Regions from separate parts of the Vagococcus sp. 211 genome, predicted to be linked through region 2. Evidence: predicted binding sites of a transcription regulator. Region 2 holds the regulator's gene; the other holds the start of a gene.
The links. The regulator HrcA, encoded in region 2, represses chaperone genes, less so after heat shock. The targets are predictions, from matches to a motif close to TTAGCACTCNNNNNNNNNGAGTGCTAA.

Region 1: groES (co-chaperone GroES) is a predicted target of HrcA. The motif match lies at 4,867-4,893, and genes of this name have one in related genera.

Annotation. Positions count from the first base shown of each region.
Region 1 covers NZ_CM150475.1:252,376-258,789, reverse strand. The annotation lists gene yjeM (glutamate/gamma-aminobutyrate family transporter YjeM) at 1-1,261, shown strand, start outside; gene ACVWM0_RS01335 (ABC-F family ATP-binding cassette domain-containing protein) at 1,309-3,246, opposite strand; gene ACVWM0_RS01330 (redox-sensing transcriptional repressor Rex) at 3,438-4,073, shown strand; gene ACVWM0_RS01325 (lysostaphin resistance A-like protein) at 4,107-4,745, opposite strand; gene groES (co-chaperone GroES) at 4,924-5,208, shown strand; gene groL (chaperonin GroEL) at 5,232-6,414, shown strand, end outside.
Region 2 covers NZ_CM150475.1:935,480-941,893, forward strand. The annotation lists gene ACVWM0_RS04645 (amino acid ABC transporter permease) at 1-496, opposite strand, end outside; gene ACVWM0_RS04650 (transporter substrate-binding domain-containing protein) at 499-1,323, opposite strand; gene truB (tRNA pseudouridine(55) synthase TruB) at 1,578-2,495, shown strand; gene ribF (riboflavin biosynthesis protein RibF) at 2,510-3,448, shown strand; gene hemW (radical SAM family heme chaperone HemW) at 3,460-4,596, shown strand; gene hrcA (heat-inducible transcriptional repressor HrcA) at 4,768-5,802, shown strand; gene grpE (nucleotide exchange factor GrpE) at 5,833-6,366, shown strand.

The DNA of each region.
Region 1 (6,414 bases), 680 kb from region 2:
TGGTGCCAAATATGCTTTTGTTGGTACCTTCATGTGGTATACCTCTTATATTATTTGGATGGTAACGATTGCTAACAAAGTATTCATTACCTTGTCAACAACGTTCTCAGGGTATGACAACACTGGAACTTGGTCGTTCTTACAGTTGAACTCCACCCAAACTGTTAGTATGTTAGCCATTCTATTTATGTTAGTGGTAACTTTCTTTGCCGCCAAAGGTTTGGACCAAATAACCAAAATTACCACAGTTGGTGGTGTGGCTGTTATGTCCCTAAATGTTATTCTACTTATTGCCAGTGCGGTTATTTTAATCGGGAATGGCGGGCAATTAGCACAACCCATCGAAGGAGCAGCATCCTTTATTAAATCGCCAAGTCCTATGTTTAACACCCCACTATCAGTGGTTTCTTTCTTGGTTTTTGCTGTCTTCGCTTATGGCGGGCTTGAAGCCGTTGGGGGATTAGTAGATAAAACGGAAAACGCAGAAAAAACATTTCCTAGAGCTATCATCCTCTCTGCTTTAATCATTTCTGTTGGTTATGCTGTGACAATTTTTCTTTGGGGAATCTCAACTAACTGGCAATCTGTCTTAGGTGGGGATTCTGTTAACTTAGGTAATATTACTTACGTGTTGATGAATAATTTAGGGTTTGAATTTGGTAAAGCTATTAATTTATCTGAAGCTACAGCGATTACTGTGGGACATTGGTTTGCTCGTTTTACAGGGTTAAGCATGTTTCTAGCCTATCTAGGTGCTTTTTTCACCTTAATCTATTCACCACTTAAAGCCATTATCGAAGGAACACCAAAAGGTTTATGGCCTGAGCGTTTTGTTAAGAAAAATCACAACGATATGCCTGAGTTCGCTATGTGGGTTCAATGTGGTTTGGTTGTCTTCATTATTTTCATTGTGGCCTTTGGTGGTCGTGGGGCTCAGAATTTTTATAACATTTTAACCTTGATGTCAAATATTGCTACGGCAATTCCTTATGTCTTTATGGCGAGTGCTTTTCCTGCCTTTCGACGCAAACAAGACATTGATCATTCTTTTACCTTATACAAAAACAAAGCACAGTATCTTACAGCAACCATTATAGTGGTTGGTGTGACTGGTTTTGCTATTCTATTTACCCTAGTAGAACCCTTGTTTAGACCTGAGGGGGCTGTATGGAGCGAAACTCTTTGGCAAGCGGCAGGTCCTGTCCTGTTTTCAACGCTTGCTTTGATTTTATTTACCCGTTATGAAAAAAAACAAAAATAATCTCACAAAAACGCCTGAATTGCTATGACGCAATCCAGGCGTTTTTTTTAAAATTCTTCTATCATTAAAGAGGCCGTTTCCCATTCTTCATACAACTGTTCTTGTTTATCGTAAGCCTCGTTTAATGTATCGTTTAATTGTTGTAAGATCACATGATCCTCTAAGTTCTTCGGCTGCTCCATGTCCCGTTGAATGTCGTTAATGGTTACCTCGATCACACTTAGTGCTTCCTCTAGACTCTCCACTTGTCGCTCCAAGCTTCGTAGCTCTCTCTGACGTTTCTTATCCATTTCAAAATGTCTTTTAGTATCTGTGACAGAACTATCTATCTGTTGTTCTGCTTGCTCGGTCAACGCTTTGACTTGTTCTTCTTCGAATTTTTTTTCTAGGTAATAATCATAATTACCATGATACAATTTGCTACCTGCTTCTGATAATTCCACAACGCTTGTGGCAATTCGGTTGATAAAGTACCTATCATGGGACACAAACAAAATAGTCCCTTCATAATCAATTAAGGCATTTTCTAGAACTTCTTTACTGTCAATATCCAAATGGTTGGTCGGCTCATCTAGTATCAAGAAGTTATCTTGCTTCATGGACAATTTAGCCAGTGCCACCCGTGCTTTTTCTCCCCCACTCAGCAATGGAATGGTTTTTTGGACATCTTCACCTGAAAATAAAAAACTGCCTAATACGGTTCTAATTTCCTTTTCTGGTACCGTACGGTGTTCGTTCCATAATTCCTCTAACACCGTTCTTGTAGAATGCAATTGGGCTTGTTCTTGATCGTAATACCCCACCTCTACGTGATGCCCTAATTGAGACTCTCCCTTAACAAATGGGATATCTCCAATAATAGATTTCAATAAGGTTGATTTACCTACTCCGTTTGGTCCGACTAATGCGATTGCTTCTTGTCGCTTCATTGAAAACGTAACAGGTTCACACAACACTGTATCATCATAACCAATGGCCCCATTCGTAATCTCTAACACATCTTTCCCTGATGGTCGCTCCACACCAAATAAGAAATGAGCAGATTTTTCATCTCCTTGTGGGCGCTCAATGCGCGTCATTTTATCCAATTGTTTCCGTCTACTTTGAGCTCTTTTCGTTGTTGAGGCTCTCACAATATTTCGAGCCACGAAATCCTCTAATTTATTAATCTCAACTTGTTGTTTCTCAAACTCTTTCCACTCTTGTTCTAAACGCTCTTCTTTCAACGCCAAATACTTACTATAATTTCCTTTATAACGGTAAGATTTGTGATGACTAATCTCATACACTTCTTTGACAATCTTGTCCAAGAAATAACGGTCATGGGATACCATCAATAAGGCCCCACGGTATCCTTGAAGATACCCTTCTAACCAGTCTAATGTATCAATGTCCAAATGGTTCGTGGGCTCATCCAAAATAAGTAAATCTGGTTTTTCTAACAGTAATTTAGCTAAAGCTAAACGTGTCTTTTGTCCCCCAGAAAGTGTACTAATTTCTCGGTCATAAAACTCATCTGTGAATCGAAAACCATGTAACACTGATTTCAGTTCTGACTCGTAACCATAACCATTCATGTCACCAAATGTGTGTTGCAGGCTATCGTATTCATTTAAGACTTGTTCGTACCTTTCCTTATCTTGTTGAATCGTTTCTTCTGAAATAAGAACGGTTAATTCTTCAATACGTTTCTCCATTTTTTTTAAAGGAGCATAGACTGTCATCATTTCATCCCAAATGGTTTTTGACGACTCTAACCCTGTGTGTTGTTCTAAATAACCTAATGTTAACTCTTTTGTTTTTGTAATGGTTCCTTTATCTGGTTCTTCAACTCCAGCTAGCATCTTTAATAGCGTTGATTTACCAACACCATTACGCCCAACCAAAGCGATGCGACTGTTATCTTGTACTTCCAATTGTATGTTATCAAATAACACCTCGTCACCAAATAATCTGGCCACGTGATTTGCTTGTAGTAATATCATTTTGATGTCCACCTTTTATATTCTGAAAACAGTTTATCACATTTCGGTAATAAATAGAAAAAAGTAACGTGACTCTTTGTTCAAGCTAGGCGTATAAATTGCTTTTATCAGGTACTAACGGTATTCTATTAAAGTGAAGTTTATAACTTGTTAAGGGTTATTTAGTTAAATAAGTAAAGGGGATTTTATAAATGAAAGAGGCGACTATTCCTAAAGCGACAGCAAAAAGGCTACCGCTTTATTATAGATATTTAAAATTTTTATTTGATTCAGGTAAAACGAAAGTATCGTCTACTGAATTAAGTGAAGCAGTGAAAGTTGACAGTGCAACTATTAGACGAGATTTCTCTTATTTTGGAGAACTAGGCAAACGTGGCTACGGTTATGATGTAGAAAGCTTAATGAATTTCTTTGCAAAAACATTAAACGAAGACAAATTAACCAACGTTGCTCTAATTGGTGTCGGTAACTTAGGACATGCTTTACTAAACTACAAATTCCACCAAAGTGACAGCATTCGTATTAGTGCTGCCTTCGATGTCAATCAAGATATCGTGGGACATATCTTAGAAGGCGTTCCTGTCTATTCTGCCAATGATATGGTAGATCAAGTTAGAGAACAACACATCGAAGTGGCGATTTTAACAGTACCAACTGCCGTAGCACAAGAAAACGCTGAACTTTTAGTTGAAGCAGGGGTTAAAGGCATTATGAACTTTACTCCGGTTCGCTTAAACGTACCAGAATCTGTTCAAATTCAAAACGTTGATTTAACTAATGAGATGCAAACACTGATTTATTTCTTAAATCATTATAAAGGTGAATAAAAACGAGCACAGACTTTGTTAGTCTGTGCTTTTTTATATGTGTGACAATTGAATTAACATCACAATGCTATTCATGCCGATATGAACAATCATCGATGTTGCGATGGTTTGGGTTTGTCGGTACAACCAACAAAAGAAAAAGCCTAAACCTGTATAGAGGAAGTAATGGCCATCCTGATGAAGCAGCGCAAACATAACAGAACTTAGTAACGCACTCATTAGCCAAGGCAATTTTTGTTGAAACAGGTGAAGCAAGCTAAACCGAAAGACTAATTCTTCCATAATAGGTCCTGCGACAGTTACTGCTAAGATGAACCAAGGGGACGTCTTAACTAAAAGGACAATGGCTTCAGTATTGGGTGACGTACTATTTGAGTACCCTATCATTTGTTCTAATTTAAGTAACACCAGTTGCAACAATAGTGCTAAAACAATCCCACTTATGCCATATCCACCCACTCTTATCCAGTCCTTCTTGTCTGTTAATGGTGCGTCTTCTTTTTCTGTTATTTGGTACACCTTCAATAAAAGAATCGCTCCGACTAAGTAACTCAGTGCCGCTAGATTCAATCCCCCTTTAGTACTTAAACCAACCAACATAAAAAAGGAACGGCTCATTAAAGTGCATAAATAAAAAAAGAGGGTGTACACTGTATTCTTCTTAAGAGTCATCGTGATCCTTCCTTTCTTTCTTTCTTTCTATAGAGTAACACACCCACATCTTGACAAAAAGAAGAAGCTCTATCATTTTTCTTGCATAAACAAACGAAACTCGTTATTATATAAGAGTGAGTTAGCACTTGATAATGTTGAGTGCTAAAAAATTAATTATATTATGGAGGGATATTCATTGTTAAAACCATTAGGAGATCGTGTCATTATTGACGTTAAAGAAGTTGAGGAAACATCAGTTGGTGGACTTATTCTAACTGCTGCTTCTAAAGAAAAATCTCAAACAGGTGAAGTTATCGCTACTGGTGATGGACGTACCCTTGAAAACGGGACAACACTACCTGTTGCTGTTGAAGTTGGGCAGACAGTCATGTTTGAAAAATATGCAGGACAAGAAGTCACTTACAACGGAAAAGATTATTTAATCGTACATGAAAAAGATATTATCGCAATCGTTCAATAAAATAAAAAGGGTGGAATGACATAATGGCAAAAGATATTAAATTTTCTGAAGACGCACGCGCCTCTATGATGCGTGGTGTGGATACATTAGCTGATATTGTAAAAGTAACATTAGGACCAAAAGGACGTAATGTTGTTTTAGACAAATCATTTGGTTCTCCTTTAATTACCAATGACGGGGTTACTATTGCTAAAGAAGTGGAACTTGAAGATCGTTTTGAAAACATGGGTGCTCAATTAGTTGCTGAAGTAGCCTCTAAGACAAACGACATCGCAGGAGATGGAACAACCACAGCGACTGTTTTAACGCAAGCCATCGTTCGTGAAGGCCTTAAAAACGTCACTGCTGGTGCCAACCCAATTGGGATTCGTCGTGGGATTGAATTAGCGACAAAACAAGCAGTTGAAGCGTTACACGAATTATCTCAACCAGTTAACTCTAAAGAAGCCATTGCACAAGTTGCTGCTGTATCATCTGGTAGTGATACGATTGGTGAGTTAATTTCTGAGGCTATGGATAAAGTCGGAAACGACGGCGTTATTACAATCGAAGAATCTAAAGGGATTGAAACAGAATTAGATGTGGTTGAAGGAATGCAATTTGATCGTGGTTATTTATCTCAATACATGGTAACTGACAACGATAAAATGGAAGCCGTTTTAGAGAGCCCCTACTTATTAATTACGGATAAAAAAATCTCTAACATTCAAGATATTTTACCGTTATTAGAACAAATTCTACAACAAGGTCGCCCATTATTAATCATTGCTGATGATGTAGATGGCGAAGCTCTACCAACTCTTGTATTAAATAAAATCCGCGGAACATTCAACGTGGCCGCTGTTAAAGCTCCTGGCTTTGGTGACCGTCGTAAAGAAATGTTACAAGATATCGCAACCTTAACGGGTGCAACAGTGATTACTGAAGAACTTGGACTAGATTTAAAAGATACAACCATCGAAGCCTTAGGTACAGCTAGCAAAGTGGTTATCGATAAAGACAATACAGTCATTGTTGAAGGTGGCGGAAACAAAGAAGCCATTGACAACCGTATCGGTCTAATCCGTTCTCAAATCAGCGAAACAACGTCTGATTTTGACCGCGAAAAATTACAAGAACGTCTAGCTAAATTAGCTGGTGGTGTGGCAGTTGTTAAAGTCGGAGCAGCAACTGAAACAGAATTAAAAGAATTAAAATTACGCATTG
Region 2 (6,414 bases):
TGGCTGCAAGAGAGGAGCCTTTAATGATATCCATAGCGACATTGGATAGGGATGGAATAGCAATTCTAAGAGATTGTGGCAGAATAATATGGAACATGGTTCCTGTAAATGACCAACCTAATGCTTTTGCTGCTTCCCATTGTCCAGAATCAACGCCTTTGATTGCTCCTCGGTAAATCTCAGAGAGAAAGGCGCTACTTGTCATACTAAAGCAAATAATTGCTGCGGTTACTGGGGGCAACTGAATGGGCATCCCGAAGTAGAGTAAAAACAACAGTACAATAGCAGGAGTACCTCTTAAAAAAGAGACATACAGTCGGAGTAAGTGTTTGATAATAGGAACCTCTTTTATTTGAATGACTGCTATGACCAATCCGATGATATTGCCAATAATAAAAGCACTGAGACTAATGATTAAAGTATAAGGTAGACCTTTCAATATGTAAGGAATCGACTCTATAAGTAAAGAAAGATTGATACTTGGTATATAAGTCATAGTTATTTATCTTCTAATTTAATTTCAGTGTCTACTTTAACATCTGGTTCAACGGATACATCTGTCCCAAAGTAAGTATTAGAGATAGAAGCAATTGTGCCATCTTTTTTCATTTCTTCCAGTACTTTATTCACTTCTTCTAGTGTTTTTTTGTTTGATTTCTTGAATAAAAAGCCACTATGTTCTGCGTTAAAATAAACGCCTTCTAAAATCTTAACAGGAATATCAGGCATAGCATTGATCGACATTTTTTGTAAATAGTAATCATTTAAAATCACGTCAGTTCGTCCATTAGCAACATCTGTTAGGTATTGATCATTCGTCGCATTATCGTAACTTACTAATTCCGCTCCGTATTGTTCCGCAATTTGCATGTAGTTTGTGACAGCTTCACCTGCAGATTTTTTTCCTTTTAAATCTTCGATCTTTTCGATACCAGAGTTATCACTTTTGCGAACGATCATACTACCAAATGAGTATTTCAAAGGTACTGATAAAGCAAATGAGTCCGCTCTTTTTTCGTTTAAAGTGAAGTCACTTGCCGCAAAATCAACGGTTTCATTTTGGACAGAAGCTAACATACCATCTACGTTTAGTTCTTTATATTTTACTTCTTTTCCCATCCGTTTGGCCATTTCATTGATGATATCAACATCGTAACCAGTTAGTTCATTTTTATCGTTGTGGTATGATGCTGGGAAAAGCGTTCCAGGTGTTGCAACGACCAATACTCTGCTTTCTTTTGTTTCAACTTTTTCTTTCCCGCAGGCTACGCCTGTAAATAATACGGCCATAAGAATGGCGCTAGCTAATAATTTTCTTTTCATTAATGTTCCTCCTAGTTGTCAAATCTCATTGATTATAAATGACAGATGTTACAAATTAAAAGTTTTCGAGAAAGTTAAAGGCAAACATCACAAAGAAAAGATAGCGAAACTCAACAATATCAATCAAAAATTTTAAAAAGTCTAAATAAATGAGAACAATTTTGTATTTATTATGTCTTCTCCTTTTTATTTTTTGTCAATCTTATCTATGCTATAATATATGAATGATTAGATATAGATGGGGGATTTAAAAGATGGAAGGAATCATTCCGTTATGGAAGCCAAGAGGTCTGACGAGCCATGATTGCGTCTTTAAATTAAGAAAAATATTACACACTAAAAAAGTGGGGCATAGTGGGACTCTTGATCCAGATGTGGATGGTGTGTTACCTATTTGTGTAGGAAAAGCAACGAAGGTGGTCGAGTACTTACAAGATTCTCGTAAAGTGTACGAAGGTGAAATGGTATTAGGCTTTTCCACAGAAACAGAAGATGCTAGTGGAGAAGTTGTGGCCATTTCTCCCGTTAAAGAAGCAATCACAGAAGAAGAAATTGATGCTATGATGGCCTCTTTTATTGGAGAAATCACACAAATACCTCCGATGTATTCAGCGGTTAAAGTGAATGGTCGTAGATTGTATGATTACGCAAGAGCAGGAGAAACCGTGGAAAGACCGATACGTAAAGCGGATATCTATGATTTTGTCAGAACATCGACACCTGTATATGATGAAGAAACACAGACACAACGTTGGCGATTCAGAGTAGATTGTGGCAAGGGAACGTATGTGAGAACCTTAGCTGTGGATACAGGGAAACAATTAGGCTTTGAAGCCCATATGTCTGAATTAACTCGCACGGAAAGTGGCGGTTTTACATCAAAAGAGGCGATTACGTTGGAACAAGTAGCAGAATGGATGGAAAAAGAACAGCAAGAGGCTTTTTTATACCCATTAGAGCGTGGTATTTCGATGTTTCAAACGTACGACTTAACTGAGGATGAATACAGCATCATTCGAAACGGTCCCGTCTTAGCTATTGATTACTTTAAAACCCTAAGCTTTGATGAGCCTGTTGCTTTGTTTTTTAATCAAAAGATTGTTAGTATTTATGGTGTACATCCGACTAAAAGTGGCAACATTAAACCAATGAAAGTATTCCGAAACGATTAAAGGAGATTTTAACTATGAACGTTATTCATATACATCACCCCTATGAGGTAGAACAAATACCTAAAGACGAAGTAGCTTTAGTTTTAGGTTTTTTTGATGGTGTGCATCGAGGGCATCAAAAAGTAATTTTAACAGCGAAAGAAGAAGCCGATAAACGTGGCTTGAAATTAGCTGTTATGACGTTTAACCATCATCCATCTGTGGTCTTCCAAAAGATTGACCACACTAAGATGAAGTACATAACAACGGTTGAGCAAAAAGAGCAGCGTATGGCTAAGTTAGGAGTAGACTTTTTATATGTGGTGGAGTTTACTTCTTCTTTTGCGAGCCTAACACCTCAAGCCTTTGTGGACCAATATATTGTAGGTCTAAATGCCAAAGTAGCAGTGGCAGGCTTTGATTATACTTACGGTAAAGCAGATGTTGCCAATATGGAGAATTTACCTAAGTATGGACAAGACCGATTCCAAGTTATTGAAGTACCAAAGCAAACAGAAGAAGCCTTGAAAATTAGCTCCACAAATATTAGAGAAATGATGGGGTCTGGAAAAATGGAAGAGGCTAATCATTTCTTAGGTTATACTTATGAAGTCTCCGGTGTCGTGGTTCATGGTGATAAGCGAGGACGCACACTGGGATATCCTACAGCTAATATTAAAATTGACCAACAGTCTCTTTTACCTAAAAAAGGGGTCTATGCTGTTAAATTACTTGTGGATAATACCTGGCATTATGGTATGGCTCAAATTGGCCATAATATTACATTTGAAAGTAATCGTCCAATGACCATCGAAGTTAATATTCTAGATTTTGATCAAGATATTTATGGCGAGTACGTTACTGTCCAATGGTGTCATTATTTAAGAGATGAGTTAAAATTTACTGGAATAGAAGGGTTAATTACTCAGCTTGATTTAGATGAAGTGGAAACGAGAGAGTATTTTAACAAATAAGGAGGAGCCATATGACATCAGCATACATACATATCCCTTTTTGTGAGCATATTTGTTTTTATTGTGATTTTAACAAAGTGTTTATAGAGGGACAGCCTGTTGACGAATACATTCAAGCATTAATTAAAGAAATTCAGTTAACAACCAAAAAATATCCTGCTGAAAAGATGGATACTTTGTATATTGGTGGTGGTACCCCAACGTCGTTATCGGCGGAACAACTAGATGTCTTATTGGCAGGGATTAGAGAGAACCTTCCTTTTGATGACCACAATGAATTTACAGTGGAAGCTAACCCAGGAGATTTAACCTTGGATAAACTAAATGTTTTAAAAAATTACGGGGTTAACCGAGTCTCTATGGGCGTTCAGTCTTTTGATGACCGTTTATTGAAGAAAATAGGGCGTAAACACACAGCCCAAGATGTATTTGACACAATGAAGATTTTTGAAAAAGCTCAGTTTGATAATATTAGTATTGATTTGATTTTTGCTCTACCTAATCAAACAATGGAAAGTTTTGATGACACACTGGACAAAGCTTTGGCCTTAGATCTGCCTCATTATTCACTGTATTCATTAATTTTAGAAAATAAAACCATGTTTTATAATTGGGCCAGACAAGGCCGATTGCATTTACCTGGTATTGATGTTGAAGGGGATATGTTTGAGCGTGCCATTGAACGAATGACAGCTGCGGGTAAAATTCAATACGAAGTAAGTAACTTTGCTGAACCAGGTAAAGAAAGTAAACATAATATTGTTTATTGGAATAATGAGCATTATTATGGTCTAGGTGCAGGAGCAAGTGGTTATTTAGGGAATATTCGGTATAAAAACCACGGTCCTATTCAACATTACTTAGAGCCATTAAGGAAAAATGAATTGCCTACTATTAAGATAGAAGAATTAACAGTTGAGAATCAAATGGAAGAAGAAATGTTTTTAGGGTTGCGTAAAATGGAAGGTATCTCTATTTCTCATTTTGAAGAAAAATTCAATCGAGGATTTGATCAAGTGTATGGTCAGATTGTGACGGAGTTAATTCAAGAACAGATGTTAAAACGTCAATCTGACCGTTTAATGTTAACGGATAAAGGATTGATTTTAGGTAATAACGTGTTTGAGCGTTTTTTAATAGAGAAGTAAAAACAAGAGAGAACAAGGGTTTTCTCTTGTTTTTTCGTTATTTTTAGCACTCTTGAACGAAGACTGCTAAAAAAGTGAGGCTTTTGGTTGACAAAGAATTCTATTCTTGATATATTAATACATGTAGTTAGCACTTGATTTAAACGAGTGCTAAAGAAAAAGGTGATGAAGGTGTTAAGTGAAAGACAAATTGAGATATTTAGCTTACTCGTTAAGTTATATACTGACACAGGTCTTCCAGTTGGCTCAGCAACCTTAAAAAATCAGGGAATTAATGCAAGTTCAGCAACCATTCGAAACGATTTATCTAAGTTGGAAGAACTTGGTTTGATTGAAAAAATGCATTCATCCTCTGGTCGTATTCCGTCAGCTAAGGGATACAGGTATTATGTTGATCATTTGATGAAACCTGACAAAGTTTCTAGCAACGAGTTACATCAAATACGTCAGTCTCTAGACAGACGTTATAATGCGACCAATGAGATTATAGAAGTCTCAGCAAAAATTCTATCCGAATTAACTAGTTATACTGCTTTTTCTTTAGGACCAGAGGTGAAGGAACGGAAATTAACCGGTTTTAGAATTGTTCCGCTAAATAACAGTCAGCTGATGGCTATTATTATAACGGATCAAGGTTACGTAGAGAGCCAAGTGTTTTCGATTCCAGAGAGTATTACCTCAGAGGATATTGAGAAGATGACACGGATTATCAACGACCGATTGGTGGGAGAGAATTTATTAACCGTGTATCATAAACTTAGAACTGAGATACCACTCGTCCTTCAGAAGTATTTTAATAATTCGGCTAATGTTTTATACTTGTTTGAAGAAGTATTCAATCAAGCTTTTGATGATCAGATTTATGTGAGCGGTGGAATGAATTTATTAAATTCTGATGTTGTTACTAACGTGAGTGAATTTAAGTCAGTGTATTCTTTATTGAGTGACACTGAAAAACTAACACAGCTCTTGTTGCCAGATCATTCGGGCATTGGTATTAGAATTGGAGACGAATTGAATCATGAGTTGTTAGAAAATATGAGCCTGATGACGGCCACATATGAGATAGCAGATCATGGTAAAGGTTTAATTGCCTTACTAGGTCCAACGAGTATGTCCTATTCAAGGGTGCAGGGATTACTTAATGTGTTTACAGAAGAGTTATCAGGACATCTGAATTTGTACTACCGAGGATTGAATCATTAATGAAGAGAGGGGTCTTGTGACGTGAAAGATATGGATAAAGAGTTAAATGAAGAATCTGTCGTTGTTGAAGAAGAGACAATCGAAGAAACAACGGAAGAAGCAGTAGCAGAACCAACTGAAGTAGAGCGCTTAACGAGTGAGTTGAGTGACATGGAGGACAAGTTCCTTCGTGCTCAAGCTGAGATTGCGAACATGCGCAATCGTAACAAAAAAGAGCGTGAGGATGCTTCGAAATATCGTGCCCAAGATCTAGCCAAAGAATTATTGGCTCCATTAGATAACTTAGATCGTGCCCTACAAATTGAAACAACAGATGAGCATGGTGAAAGCATGAAAAAAGGAATCGAAATGGTTCGTGAAAGCATGATTCACGCATTGAAACAAGCTGGTATTGTTGAGATTGAATCAATGGGTAATCAATTTGATCCCAATTTACATCAAGCTGTTCAAACAGTCCCTCAAGAAGAAGGACAACAATCAGATGAAATCGTACAAGTGTTACAAAAAGGATACATTTTACATGACCGTATTCTTAGACCAGCAATGGTTGTCGTAGCACAATAAAAATTAAAATTAAAAACATACTATATAGATTAAAGGAGAAATTCAATT